Regions from separate parts of the Bacillus thuringiensis genome, predicted to be linked through region 2. Evidence: riboswitches for the same ligand, from Rfam matches in the RefSeq annotation. Region 2 holds a riboswitch; the other holds the start of a gene.

Region 1 (7,822 bases), 1.1 Mb from region 2:
AATTCATCTATTAAATCATTTAATTCATGTGCTCTCTTATCCCCCTCTTTCAAAAGCTTCTTCACATTTCCTTTTAATCCAAGGTGATGCCCAAGTAACATTTGTCTATTTAAAAATGGAGCGAGATGAAGAGCCGGAATATCGCGTAATACAATTCGTTTTGTTGAATCAGGCACCATAACCTCAGCCTTCGGTAATGGCTCAATTACTGCTGGAATTTCTACTTGCTTCTCCTCTTTTTTTACGATATGAAGATGACGTTCTTTTTTATCCTGTTTCATCTTCTCACGCTCTTCTTCTTTTTGAAGCTTATTAATAATATCGAGCCCCGTCATCGCATCACTCGCATAACAAACGAGCCCTTTATATGATGGTGAAATCCGATTATCTGTAAACTTTCTCGTTAACGCTGCACCACCTACAACAATGGGCACATCAATATTTGCTGCTTTTAAATCTTCAGCAGTCGTTACCATTTGTTGCGCTGATTTTACTAATAAACCTGAAAGGCCTATAATGTCAGGCTTCTTTTCTTGTACTTCTTGAACAATTCGATCCGAACGAACATTGATTCCTAAATTAATAATCTCATATCCGTTATTCGATAAAATAATTTCAACGAGGTTTTTCCCAATATCATGTACGTCACCTTTAACAGTTGCTAATAATACTTTCCCTTTTTTTGCACTATCGCTAGATTCCATATGTGGCTCTAAATAACTTACAGCAGCTTTCATACTTTCGGCACTTTGCAATACTTCTGCAACAATAAGTTCATTATTATTAAATAGTCGTCCTACCTCGTCCATCCCTGTCATAAGCGGACCGTTAATAATATCAAGAGGTTTTCTTCCTTCTTCAAGTGCAAGACTTAAATCCTCGTGTAATCCTTGTTTCGTACCTTCTACAATATAATTTGCTAGTCGTTCATCAAGCGTTAACGTTTCTTGCACAACGACATCTTTCTTTTTAGCGACTCGGTAAAAGTTTGTAAATTCTTCTAACGTCTCTTTCGTCGTTTCAAACAGTAATGCATCTGCAAGTTGTTTTTCTTCCTCTGGAATTGACGCATAGCGTTCTAATTTTTCCGTATTAACAATCGCGTAATCTAATCCAGCCTTCGTAGCATGATATAAAAAGACGGAATTCAATACTTCACGTCCAGCTGGTGGTAAACCAAATGATATGTTACTTACACCTAAAATCGTTAAACACTCTGGTAACGCTTCTTTAATAAGGCGAATCCCCTCTATAGTCGCTGCCGCTGAACCGATATATTCTTCATCACCTGTCCCTACTGGAAACACAAGTGCATCAAAAATAATATCTGACGGGCGTATCCCATATTTCGTCGTTAATAATTCGTAACTTCTTTTTGCAATTTCTAATTTTCTTTCAGCACTTACTGCCATACCATCTTCATCGATTGTACCAACTACAATTGCAGCACCATACTTACGAAGAAGCGGTGTTACCTTTTCAAAACGCTCTTCTCCATCTTCTAAATTAATAGAGTTGATAACAGCTTTTCCTTGAATATAAGTAAGTGCTCTTGCCATAACATTTTCATCCGTTGAATCAATCATAATCGGTACTTTTAACACTTTCGTAACTTCTGTCAAAAATTTCTCCATATCTTCTATTTCATCACGATCAGGATCTGCCATACAAATATCAATAATATGAGCATTTTTCTTCACTTGCGCTCTTGCCACTTCAGCAGCCTCTTCAAATTTCCCTTCTGCTACTAATCGTTTAAATTTACGTGAACCAATAACATTCGTTCTTTCACCTACAAATAACGGTCTCATAGACTCATCGTATTGCAGTGCCTCTAATCCACTAATTCCATGTCCTTCTCTCTCATGATGGTCACGAGGCTTAAGAGATGCTAGCGCTTCCTTCATTGCTCTTATATGTTCTGGTGTTGTGCCACAACAACCACCGATAATATTAACCCATCCTTCTTCAGCAAATCGCTTCACCTTTTCAGCAAGAGAAGATGGAGACTCATGGTAATGTCCATCTTCATCAGGAAGACCTGCATTTGGATAACAAGAAATGTAACACTCCGATAAATCAGATAGTGAACGAATATGATCCCTCATAAACTCCGGACCAGTCGCACAATTTAACCCAACAGATAATGGTTTCATATGTTCTACTGATAAATAAAAAGCTTCAATTGTTTGCCCAGCCAGAGTCGTTCCCATTGGCTCAATCGTTCCTGAAATCATAATAGGAACCGTTTTTTTCAGTTCTTCAAAAGCAGCTTGAATTCCAATATAAGCTGCTTTCACGTTACGCATATCTTGACTCGTCTCAACGAGTAATACATCAACTTCTCCTTTTAATAATCCTCGTGCCTGCCTTGTATAAGCCTCAATCAATTCTTCAAAAGTCACACCACCAGTAACACTAATTGCTTTCGTTGTTGGTCCCATCGCTCCCGCAACATATACTTCCCTACCGCTTTCTGTAACAGCTTGCTTCGCCAAAAGTGCTGCCTTTTCATTTAGTTCTTCATCTAAATGAGACAGCTCATAATCACTTAGTACAATATTCGTTGCTCCAAATGTATTTGTTTCAATAATATCCGCTCCAGCTTCAATATAAGCTTTATGAATCTTTAAAATAACGTCTGGTCTTGTTTCTACTAAATATTCATTACAGCCCTCGTACTCTTCTCCTCCGAAATCTTCAGCAGTTAAATCCTCTTGCTGAATCATTGTTCCCATTGCACCATCTAATATTAAAATGCTATTTTGTAATTTTTCTTCTATACACTTCATCAATTAATACCTTCTTTCACTTCTTGCTTTTCTCTTACATATTTAACAAGATGTTCTGTAATTTCATATTTTAAAAATGGTGTAATAAGATAAATACCATTAAAATATTTCATCGCTGCGTCGATCAATTCTTGCGAAATGCGAATCCCTTCCTCAATTGCTGCCTCTTTCGTTTCGTGTCCATCCATTCTCTCTCTTATTTCTTCAGGAAGAGTAATACCCGGTACCTCAAAATGAAGAAAATCTGCATTCCGCTTACTTACTAACGGCATAATTCCAATAAAAATAGGTTGTTCCAAATGCTTTGTCGCTTCATACACTTCTTCAATTAAGGCGATATCGTAAATTGGCTGAGTTAAAAAATATTCCGCTCCAGCACCTATTTTTCGTTCCATTCGCTTAACCGCTGCTTTTAAGTGCCTCACGTGAGGATTAAATGCGCCGCCTACAGAAAACCTTGTCGCCGGTCCAATTGATTTCCCTAAAATTGAACGTCCATCGTTCATTTCTTTAATCATTTTAATGAGCTCAATAGAGGACAAATCGTATACAGAAGTTGCACCGGGAAAATCACCAACGCGCGCTGGATCACCAGTCAAAGCTAACACTTCTTCCATCCCTAACGCCGATAAACCTAACAAATGAGATTGTAGTCCAATGACGTTATGATCTCTACACGTTAAATGTGTCAATACCGGGATATCATGCTTCGTTAATAACGCACCCATCGCCATATTAGAAATACGAGGCGATGCTAATGAATTATCTGCTAGAGTAATAGCATCTGCTCCCGCTCTTTTTAACGCTCTTGCTCCTTCAAAAAAACGCTGTGTATCTAACGTTTTCGGTGGATCTAATTCCACTACAACTGTCGTTTGTTTTTTCGCTTTCTCTGCTAGAGTGACGTGAGCCTTCGAACGTTTCTCATGCGTATGAACGACTTTCGGCCTTTGAATAGTGTCTTTTTCTATTACAGGTGTAACATTCGCAACAGCGCGCTTCATACTTTGAATATGTTCTGGAGTCGTACCACAACAACCACCTAATAACCGAATACCTTGCTCAATAAATCTCGGTGTCATCGCCTCAAAATAAGCTGGGCTTCCCTCATATACGTAACGTCCCTCCACATAATTCGGGAGACCTGCATTTGGGTATGCTGATAAATAGCCATTTTGCGGAATCGATATCATTTTGAAAGCCTCCGTCATATGAAGCGGCCCTAGTTGACAATTCAATCCAACAACATTTGCACCGTAATCTATAAGTTGCTTTAATATTTCATTGACATCATTTCCATTTTGAGTCGTACCTGCTTCATGTAACGCTAATTGAGCAACAATTGGAATGTTCGTTTGCTTACGCAATACTTTAACGGCATGCAGTAATTCAAATTCATCGTAAAAGGTTTCTAATAGTAATCCATCAACTTGTTCTTCTAGTAAAGCCCCTGCCTGTTCAAGTAGCATAAACTCCCTTTCCATATCAGTCGTTGTAACGGCTCCGATATGTTTCATACCACCAATTGTTCCTAAAATTGCATTTCTGTCCGTAACAGATGCTTTCGCCAGCTTTACTGCCGCTCTATTAATTTCTGTAACTTGATTTTCTAAGCCATACATACGTAATTTCGCCTCATTTGCTCCATACGTATTCGTTTGAATTACATCTGCTCCAGCAGCTACATATTGTTTATGAATCGATATAATTAAGTCTGGATCAGATACATTCAATTCTTCAAAGCTACTTTGCAAACCATGTGAATGCAATAACGTCCCAACCGCACCATCACCTATTACAATTCCTTTTGATAATAAATCTAGTAACTTCACGAATCTCCCTCATTTCTATCAATATAAAAACCCCCTCTTCACTTTGAAGAGGGGGACATAATCGTTCCTCCTCTTATTATGCAAAACATTCGTTTTGCAGGTATTAGCACCGTTTCAAACATTTCGTTTGAAGGTTGCCGGGTTTCACAGGGCCTTTCCCTCCACCGCTCTCAATAAGAGTTGTCTTTATTATTTTATTTATGTAGCTAAAAGGAAATGCGTTCCCCTTTTAACAATGTTTGTTAATTTTTTAATAAATTTAGCATGCACAAAAGTAAAAGTCAATGACACTTGCGGAAAAATAAAAATTATTTAAAATAGAGTTGCAATTCAATTATCTTTTGTTGTAAAGTTAAAAACATAATAAAAATTTCATACGAACATTCTTATCTAGAGAGGTAGAGGGACTGGCCCTGTGACGCCTCAGCAACCATTAACATTTTGTTAATAAGGTGCTAATTCCAGCAAATTGTGAAAGATTTGACAGATGAGAAGAAGACTCTATTCAAACCGAAAGCCTTCTTCTTAGAAGGCTTTTTTTATTTTATATTCAGTTAATGTTTCAATTTAAAAAGGAGGAATTTTCACATGTCAACAATCGAAACAAAGCTAGCACAAATCGGCAATCGCAGTGAAACTACAACAGGAACGGTTAATCCACCAGTTTATTTCTCAACCGCTTATCGTCACGAAGGAATTGGTAAATCTACTGGCTTTGACTATTCACGAACTGGCAATCCAACTCGCGATCTTTTAGAACAGGCGATCGCAGACTTAGAATATGGCGAACAAGGTTATGCCTGTAGTTCAGGGATGGCAGCTGTTCTCCTCGTCCTTTCTCTATTCCGCTCTGGAGACGAACTTATTGTATCTGAAGATCTATACGGGGGAACGTATCGATTATTTTCTGAACATGAAAAAAAGTGGAATGTTCGATGTAGATACGTAAATACACAGTCTATTAAACAAATTGAGCAAGCTATCACAACTGAAACGAAGGCTATTTTCATAGAAACTCCAACTAATCCATTAATGCAAGTTACTGATATTGCTGCTGTCGCAACTGTAGCGAAAAGGCACGGACTACTTCTTATTGTAGACAACACATTCTACACACCTTATATACAGCAACCATTAACAGAAGGTGCCGACATTGTACTTCATAGCGCAACGAAATATTTAGGGGGGCATAACGATGTACTAAGCGGACTTGTCGTTGCAAAAGGAAAGGAACTTTGTGAGGAAATCGCCCATTATCATAATGCATCAGGTGCGGTCTTAAGCCCATTTGACTCATGGTTATTAATTCGCGGTATGAAAACGTTAGCGCTTCGCATGAGACAACATGAAGAAAATGCGAAAGCAGTTGTTGCGTATTTAAATGATGAAGACGGGGTGACAGATGTATTTTATCCAGGAAGAGGCGGCATGATTTCATTCCGCCTTAAAGATGAAGCTTGGATCAATCCATTCTTACAATCTTTATCCTTAATTACATTTGCCGAAAGTCTCGGTGGTGTAGAAAGTTTAATGACTTATCCAGCAACGCAGACACATGCTGATATTCCTGAAGAAATTAGAACAGCAAACGGTGTATGTAATCGTCTTCTTCGATTCTCCGTTGGCATTGAAAATAGTAACGATTTAATTCAAGACTTAAAGCAAGCCATTAAACTCGTAAAAGAAGGTGTAAGAATATGAGTTATTCTATAGATACACTCTTACTACACAACCAATATAAACATGACTCACAAACAGGCGCTGTGAACGTTCCTATTTATAACACATCAACTTTTCACCAGTTTGATGTAGATACGTTCGGAAAATATGACTATAGCAGGTCAGGAAATCCAACTCGTGAAGCTCTTGAAGATATCATCGCTTTATTAGAGGGCGGAACAAAGGGGTTCGCCTTTGCATCAGGCATTGCAGCGATTTCCACTGCATTTCTTCTTCTTTCACAAGGGGATCACGTTCTCATTTCAGAAGATGTATATGGAGGCACTTACCGAGTGATAACTGAAGTACTCTCCCGTTACGGTGTTTCACATACATTTGTTGATATGACCAATTTAGAAGAAATAAAACAAAACATTAAACCAAATACAAAGCTCTTTTATGTAGAAACACCTTCTAACCCACTTTTAAAAGTGACAGATATTCGCGAGGTTTCTAAACTCGCAAAATCTATTGGCGCTCTTACTTTTGTTGATAATACATTTTTGACACCACTATTCCAAAAACCACTTGAACTTGGAGCTGATGTCGTTCTTCATAGTGCTACAAAATTTATTGCTGGTCATAGTGATGTTACTGCCGGATTAGCAGTCGTAAAAGATGCAGAACTCGCTCAAAAGCTTGGATTTTTACAAAATGCATTCGGTGCTATTTTAGGGCCTCACGATTGTTCTCTCGTACTTCGCGGTCTAAAAACATTGCATGTACGCCTCGAGCATTCAGCTAAAAATGCCAATAAAATTGCACATTATTTACAAGAGCACGTTAAAGTACAAAATGTCTATTATCCGGGATTACAAACACATCTCGGATTTGATATTCAACAATCTCAAGCGACATCAGCTGGAGCAGTCTTATCATTTACTTTGCAATCAGAAGATGCACTCCGCCAATTTTTATCAAAAGTAAAATTACCTGTTTTTGCAGTTAGTTTAGGAGCTGTCGAGTCAATTCTTTCCTATCCAGCTAAAATGTCACATGCAGCACTGTCGCAAGAAGCTCGTGATGAAAGAGGAATCTCTAATTCATTACTTCGGTTATCAGTTGGTCTCGAAAATGTTGACGATTTAATATCCGATTTTGAAAATGCCCTTTCTTATGTAGAAGAACCTGTAAATGCATAGAGAAAAAAGAAGATATGAGAATAGGTTTTCATATCTTCTTTTTATGCGATTTAGTTATATTCATTTGAATTTTTTCTTTTCTTATAGTCAAAAAAATAAAAGTATATAATCTATTTCTAAATAATGGATTAATTGATATATTAAGAAATAAAAAGGGGTAAAAATAATGGATACTTGTGCAGATATTTTAATCGTTATCGATTTACAAAATGGCGTATGTTATGGCGGAGAGCATTTATTTGATTTACAGAACTTACTAACAAAAGTAAATAAAAGAATTTCTTCATACAGAAAATTAAATAAACCAATCCTTTTTGTTCAACATTGTGATGATGAT
Region 2 (7,822 bases):
GAACGCTACTGCATCTGCGATATCTTCAACTTGCCCTATTCGTCCGAAAACAGATGAATTCGTAGCAAAATTTCGTATTTCCGGATTATCTAGCAATTTTTCATTAATATCTGTCTTCGTATATCCAGGCATAATTGTATTCACTGTTATACCTCTTTCTCCAAGATGCTTAGCTAGAGGAAGTGTCATCGTATTTAATGCACCTTTACTTAAACCGTATGCAATTGAGCCTGTAAAACCGAGTCTTACTTCAGCTGACGAAATGTTAATAATACGCCCCTCTGCTCGTAGTAACGGCAATGTTTGCTGAATTAAGAAGAACGGCGCCTTAATATTTACGGACATAATTTCATCAAAAACTTCTTCTGTCGTATTTTCAATCGTTCCTTGTGTACCTATCCCTGCATTGTTTACTAAAATATCAATCTCTGATGTACCAACTTTTATTTGTAATTCATTCTTTAACTGTTCTACTAGCTTTTTGACACCATCAATTGAATTGAGTTCAGCTTCAATTAAGAACGCTTTTCCTCCATTAGATTCAATCTCACTAATCGTTTCATCTGCAGCTGTTTTATTTCGGCCGTAGTGGATTGCAACTAATGCTCCATCTTTCGCCAATCTCATCGCAATCGCACGGCCAATTCCGCGACTCGCTCCTGTTACTAACGCTACTTTCCCATCAAGATTCTTCATTTTCTCCATCCTTCCTAAATTTCCGTTTGATGAATGCTATACTTATATTTTCATACAAACACCAATAATTTTAAATATAGATTTATAGGCAATTTAGTTCGTTCACTTATGATATTATAGTTATAATTTGTGATTTACTTAAAAAAATAAAATAAGGTGGCTACACAATGCAAAACGCAGTAAAATTGGATGAAATCGATCATAAAATTATGAACTTGTTGTATGAAAATGCGAGGATTTCTGTTTCAGAAATCGGACGAATTATATCCATGACGCAACCTGCTGTAAAAGAACGAATTAACAAGCTTGAAGATCAAGGAGTTATAGCAGCTTACCGAACGAAATTTGAGCCTTCCAAAATTAATAAAAACATTCAAGCATTCATCATGTTTAAAACGAGCCAATGCTCTGATTTTATCCAATTTTGTAATGCCGCTCCTGAAGTAACAGATTTATATCGAATTAGTGGGGAGTTTAATTATATGATGAAAGTCATGAGCGATTCGATGGATTCTCTCGCTGCATTTTTAGACTCTTTAATGCAATTTGGCTTGTCGTCTCCTTTAATTGTTTTAAAGAGTGAGTTTGAGGAGAAATTGTCGTTCTAATAAGAGGACACTAAGGTAGAAATATCAAGTGTATGTGAAAAAATTCTTTTATAATATAATAAAACCAGCCATAGGCTGGTTCTTTTTTCATTCAATTTCCTACTAAAAATCCCGGGTATAATCCCCCTTCTCACTTACCCTTGATTCCTCTGCGCCTCTTTAAACTCCTCCTTCACCTTCTCTAACAACCCTTCTTCCGTAATTAATCGATACGCCGTATTTGCTAATGCTTTTGCCGATGTAATTAATGCTTTATCTCCAAGTTCTGAACGTGCTGCTTCTCTAAATTCATTCGTATGTGCAATTAAGTCATCTGGTCCGATTTTAATGTACGGATGGATTGTCGGTACGACTTGACTTACGTTTCCTGCGTCGGTTGAACCGATCCCTACTCTTTCTTTACGATTTACATCTTCACCTAATAGTTCTAGTTCTTCCGCTACGATATCGTTATATGTTTTTGTTACGAGTAATTCATCGATTTCATTTTGGAATTGATGGATTTTTACTTTTGCACCTGTTGCTAACGCTGCTCCCTCAGCAACGTTTCTTACTTTTTCTGTTATTTCTGCACATCTTTTTCGCGTTGCTGCGCGGATGAAGAACCTAGCTGCGGCATAGTCAGGAATAATATTAGGTGCTTTTCCGCCCTCTTTAATAACGCCATGAATTCTCACGTCTGACGGAAGTTGTTGGCGAAGTGCGTTAATACCGTTATAGAGCTGAATAACCGCATCTAATGCATTAATCCCTTCTTCTGGTGAAGCTGCAGCATGAGCTGTTTTTCCGTAAAAATGAAAATCAAGTGGATCGACTGCTAGTGAAGGACTCGTTGTCGCTGTCTTTCCGCTTGGATGAATCATAAGCGCCGCATCAATGTCTTTAAATAAACCTGCCTTTACATAACTTGATTTCGCGCTACCATTTGGCCCGCCTTCTTCTGCTGGTGTACCAAACACAACAACTTCCCCGCCAATTTCTTCAAGCGTTTCTGATAATGCAATTGCTGCTGCAACGCTAATTGTGCCAATTAAATTGTGACCACACGCATGACCGAGTCCTGGTAAAGCGTCATACTCTGCTAAAAATGCGATGACTGGTCCTTTTTTTCCTGAACTTTTTCGCGCAATAAAACCTGTTTCATGTCCAGCTATATTGTGTTGCAGCTGAAAACCAGCACTCCCTAGTAATAAACTTAACGTTCTTGATGCGTAAAACTCTTGGTTTCCGATCTCCGGATTCGCATGAATGTCATGACTTGTTTCTATGTACTTTTCCTTATTTCTTTCTATACTTTCTTCAATTGCTTTTCTTTGTGACGCTACTCCTGTCGCTCCCATTTTTCTTCCTCCTTTATTTTCACGTAAAAAAGCCTCTTTCTAAAAGATAGAAAGAGGCTTCTGTATATACAGTCAAAATGAGCTTCTTTCTTATCTTTCAAGTTACCTTGCTGGAATTGGCACAGTATTCATAACGAATCCGCTGCCGAGGTATCATAGGGCCAGTCCCTCCACCTCTCGCGATAAGAATTTTCATAAAATTATATTAAATTACATTTATTCTAAGTTCATTCCAATTAAAAGTCAAGGAATTCCTATCCGAATTTACCGAATATCTAAAAATCCTTTTAATACACCAATTGTTTCTGGTGCTTGCAGTCTTGCACATATGTACGGGAATTCCGTACTACCTTCAAACATCATTTGAGATGTGAGAGGTGCGCCTGCCCAGAAGATTTCATCATCAATTACAATAAACGGGAATGCTTTATTTTGTCTTTGTAACTTTACATTTTTCAGCGGAACTGGTCCGTCACTATAAACTGTTATTTGTGCATTTGTACGCATTAACGCTTGCCATACTCGTTTATCTACTTGTTTCGTACTTGGAAGTGAAATAATAATGTTTCGTTTTGCGGCTAAAATATCTTTTAATAGCCCTTTCGTTTCCTCAAGATTCATTTCCATAAACCAGCGTAGACGTTTCGAAATTTTCCGTTCCCACAATTGTCTTGATGTCGTGCGGTCATACACATCTCCATGACGTTCTATATGAGCTGTTAATTGTGATAACGATTGTTTTCTCGAAAGGTTTTTACGCATATAATGGCAATCTGATAATTGAATGAACTTCCCTCTCGCCCTTGTCACTGCTACATTGACGAGCCGATGATTTTTATGGTCAAAGAATAACACGCCAGGTCGTTCTTGCGGATAACTGTCAACCGTATCAAAGATCATCATATCTCTTTCAGAACCTTGGAACTTATGAACTGTCGCCACTAAAACTGGTATGTTTTGATATTTCGTTCTCTGCAACATTTCTCTAATACACGTCGATAAAAAACGTGACTGCGCCCTGTAAGGTGTCACAACACCAATCGACTGAACACCGTCTAACAATCCGATTAACATCATTTGCATCGCTACTAAACCAGACATAATGTTAAAACGTGAACCAGAAGCAGCATCTTTTAACGAAAAAGCTCCCATTTGGCTCGTATCAAATAAAACACTCGCTTCATTTGCGAACGGCTGCAATTGCGCAAGTTCTTTACGCTCTGAAACAGACGGATGATCATATACTCTGTTTTTATAAATAAATGAATTCGTAAACTTCGATATATCCGCATGCATACGTCTTTGTTCCTGCAACATAAATAGATTTGGATGTGCTTCTGATTTATTTACAGAATCAACAATCCCAGCGTGGTAAAACATATCTTCCCCAAGCCATTTGCGAACGAGTTCATGGTTCGCCATCGCAATTGGAGGTAATTGTAAAAAATCACCACAAACGACGATACGTTTTCCAAGTGAAGCAGCTAATGCGATTTGCGGAACGAACGCCATACTCACTTCATCTACGACAACTAAATCAAATGTACGCTCATAAATTAGCGCATCAATTGCACATTTTGATAGAGTTGCACCAATTACTTTCGCATTTTCAATATATTCTTTTTCTACTTCTTTAATTTTCGCTTTTTGCTTTCGAAGATCACTTTCAATCTCTTGTATACGCTTCTTATCAGCAGATGTTGCTTTATACGATAAGATTTTTTCACGAAGATCTTGTCGTGTCTCTTCTAAATAGAGTCTTTCCTCACCCCAAGATCCGTTCGTCGTTTCAACTAACTTAGATGCAAGTAACGTTTCATGATTTCGTATATGTTCATGTTGACTATAACCGTAACGAACAATTTCGCCAGGCGTCCATTTCTTTTTCTTTTCAATTTGCTTCGTTACTTCACTCATTAATACGTCTACTGCCGCGTTACTATGAGCTAACACAAGTACCGATTTTCCTTTTTGATAATGAGCCGAAATAATACGTGATAAATTGTAAGACTTCCCTGTTCCAGGTGGTCCCCATACGTACGTTGTCGGATTGTAAAACGAGCGATATGCCAGTTCATTTTTCGGATTTTTCATCTTCTCAATATGCTTCGGACTACTCGTCCCATCAACGAGACGCTTTATACGATTACGTTTCAACTTATCTTTACGTGCTTCTTTCAATCGCTCTTGCAGTTGCTCTAAAAGTTGCCACGGTTCACTGTATAAAACCGCTTCTCTTATTTCACCTTGTATATAATCATTTAATTTCAATTCTATTTCTAATCCATGTACAGATAATACTTCTCCTGTCGCTTCCTCACCATCGAACTCAATTCGAATTGGTGAACCTTCAGGTAAGCTTACTTCCGAAATAAGCTGAAATACATACACTGTATTCTCATAATCTGTATATAAAAAACGACCGTTCATGATAGAAATTTTACTACCACCTATCGTTTTCCAATGTTTAATTTCATATGCTAATGCATAATGCCACTCTTTCATCGTTTCCGATAATGAAGGAGTTTGAGTAGGTGTATTCATCGTATAATCTCCTTCCTTCTCCCCAAACATACTTTCTCACTATACCATACAACACGCTAAAATTTGTAAGGTTTTTATCTTGCTTATTTTCTCAATTTTCAATATTATTTTATATATAATTTTCAGAAAGAAGGAATCTACATGCCAGTTAGAAGAATCGAACACGTAGGACTTATGGTTGCAAACTTAGAAACATCTATCTCATTTTATGAAGAAGTAGTTGGCTTACAGCTCATTAAACGTATGGGACACCCGAATCCAGACTTAAAACTCGCTTTTTTAGGTGTAGAAGAATCGAAGGAAACGATACTCGAACTCATTGAAGGCTACAATTCTTCTCTTCCGGCAGAAGGAAAAGTACATCACATTTGCTTTAAAGTGGATTCATTAGAAGATGAAATCGAAAAACTAAGAAAACACGAAGTAACTTTTTTACTAGGAGATGCAATCGAAACATTACCAGATGGAACACGTTACATATTCTTCGCTGGTCCTGATGGGGAGTGGATTGAGTTTTTTGAGACGGAGAGATAGAGTGAAACTTTACATCAGAGGCCATCCCCTCTGATTATTAACCCACATCGGTCAAGCCATTTAATCGAGCTAGTTTGTGGGAGGTGGAAAAGCATGAAAAAATTTTCTCGAATAGGAAAAATATTATTAGGTTTTGGCGCGGGTCAATTGTTTTGGGGGCTTATAATGCTTAATGGAACTAATTTATTTGAGCACACAGGTAGCACTGTGAAGTATAGTATTCTAATCACCGGAACAGTTTGTTGCATTGCATCTAACTTTTTTAGAGAACCACAGAACTAACTAATAAGTGAGTTATACTTCCTGTTATAAATAACTTTATTATCAACATAAGGAGTAGAAACTGATGAATACAGTTTTTATTATCGTTTTTTGGGTACTTATACTATTTCCACTTCTTAATATAATCCTGATAAAGAAGTGGAATATAAGTCCCATTGATCTCATGGGGGTGTAACACCTTCTTTTTCAAATTCAAAGAAAAGTTTTTATTTTTCAGCATAAAGCATTATAACTCAACTGTTTTCATACAAAATTTTATGCCAAAAAAGAAAAGCGAGGATTCCTCATATCCCCGCTACATCAATGATGTATAAAATCCTATATAAGAGATACATAGACAAAAAAACAAGAACCCCTGTACATACAAGGATTCTATGAAAGTATTTGCTACCGATAATGAGACGTTATGTTAACCGAGCATGTATAGAATATTCATCTTATGTTGTTCCATTAAAGGGCCAGTTTAATTCAGCAAAAAGGAAAATTTATTAGACATAGAGAAATACAAGTTTGTTAGCAATTGAGTAAGTTAAGGAGATTATATTTATAATGAATACTATAAAAACCACAGGGTGCTTTACTATTGTTGATAATAATGAAGGCAAAATATTGCTAGTTAAACGAAATGATTATCCTATCTGGGATTTGCCTGGGGGAAGATTAGAAGAGAACGAACAGTTAGATAAATGCGCTATAAGAGAAACTGAAGAAGAAACGGGCTATATAATTGCTATTGAACGTAAAATAGGAGAATATCACCAGCCTGAATACAATGATATGCAACATATATTTTCAGGAAAATTACTAGGAGGAGAACCAATAAATAATGGACCTGAAACTGCAAAAATTGGATGGTTTAATCCTAGTAGATTACCTTTTTTAATGGTTCCAAATAGAAAAAAACAGATCAATAATTTTATGAAACACAAAAATTCACTAATAAAAGAGACATTAAAGACACCATTTATGGTAAAGGTATTGAAAAAAATTATGTGAGATGGTTATTGAATTAACGGGTGCTTTTCTTGAATAAGGATCAGTTCTTAATTTCTTGTATCTATCAAAAAAGATAATTTTCACTTCCGACTTCGATAATTATGTAAATAAGCAGTCCATGTAGACAGCTTATTATTTTTTTGCTTAGCGTGCAAAATTCGCATCTTGTGGGTGGTACCCCATCGCTGTCCAGCTAAGCTCATACAACATCAAAGTCATTACAGCTCCATGAGTGCCTAATACTACTTTCTGTCCTCGGTAGGTGTTTAATAATTCTTTTAAGACTTTTATAGCATGTTTCTGACAGTCGATATTAGACTCTCCTCACGTTAAAGGAAATTCGGGGTCTAAGTTAGGATTTTTACTTTCAAAAATATCTTAGCGTATAAGGGGATAGGAAACAATTCCCGGTATTAGGGGCCACTCTGGGATTTGATTACAAATAAAAAAGAACTTTATTCAAGTCCCTTTAATCTACGATAAAGATCGACCTAACTTACACATGTAATTTTTCATATTTGTTTAAAAATCAAATATATATTCTCTACACTCCCCAGTTATCAGTAGTTCATGTATTTAAAAATCTCAAAAGGTCCTTTTAGATTTTCTGAAGAGACTTTTTACTTAAATAAAGTATACTAAAAGCCGTAGGAGTTTAATGCCTACCACTTTGTAAAAGGATCTTGATTCACTATAAAATATCCTCTATAGGTTTATTCTTAAAATTTACTTTTAACTTGATGTTGATGTGACGTAATCTTAAATATTTAGAAATTTAAAAAGCCCCCTAATATTGTTAAAGGGGCTTTACTCATACGAATG

What was found. Region 2 has a riboswitch for S-adenosylmethionine ahead of AC241_RS15610 (M20 family metallopeptidase). Riboswitches for the same ligand answer to the same signal wherever they lie in the genome.
Positions count from the first base shown of each region.
Region 1: it holds a riboswitch for S-adenosylmethionine, as region 2 does, so the genes downstream of both, metI (cystathionine gamma-synthase/O-acetylhomoserine thiolyase) here and AC241_RS15610 (M20 family metallopeptidase) in region 2, are expected to answer to the same signal.

Region 1 is NZ_CP012099.1:4,090,947-4,098,768, forward strand. Features, by position in the region: gene metH (methionine synthase) at 1-2,792, opposite strand, end outside; gene AC241_RS21105 (bifunctional homocysteine S-methyltransferase/methylenetetrahydrofolate reductase) at 2,792-4,624, opposite strand; SAM riboswitch class I at 4,695-4,804, opposite strand; SAM riboswitch class I at 5,008-5,118, shown strand; gene metI (cystathionine gamma-synthase/O-acetylhomoserine thiolyase) at 5,213-6,325, shown strand; gene metC (cystathionine beta-lyase) at 6,322-7,485, shown strand; gene AC241_RS21120 (cysteine hydrolase family protein) at 7,652-7,822, shown strand, end outside.
Region 2 is NZ_CP012099.1:3,012,904-3,020,725, forward strand. Features, by position in the region: gene AC241_RS15600 (SDR family oxidoreductase) at 1-696, opposite strand, end outside; gene AC241_RS15605 (Lrp/AsnC family transcriptional regulator) at 864-1,304, shown strand; gene AC241_RS15610 (M20 family metallopeptidase) at 1,439-2,644, opposite strand; SAM riboswitch class I at 2,732-2,833, opposite strand; gene AC241_RS15615 (AAA domain-containing protein) at 2,909-5,218, opposite strand; gene AC241_RS15620 (VOC family protein) at 5,330-5,722, shown strand; gene AC241_RS15625 (hypothetical protein) at 5,816-6,004, shown strand; gene AC241_RS15630 (NUDIX hydrolase) at 6,554-7,000, shown strand; partial or broken gene AC241_RS35220 (histidine phosphatase family protein) at 7,154-7,363, opposite strand.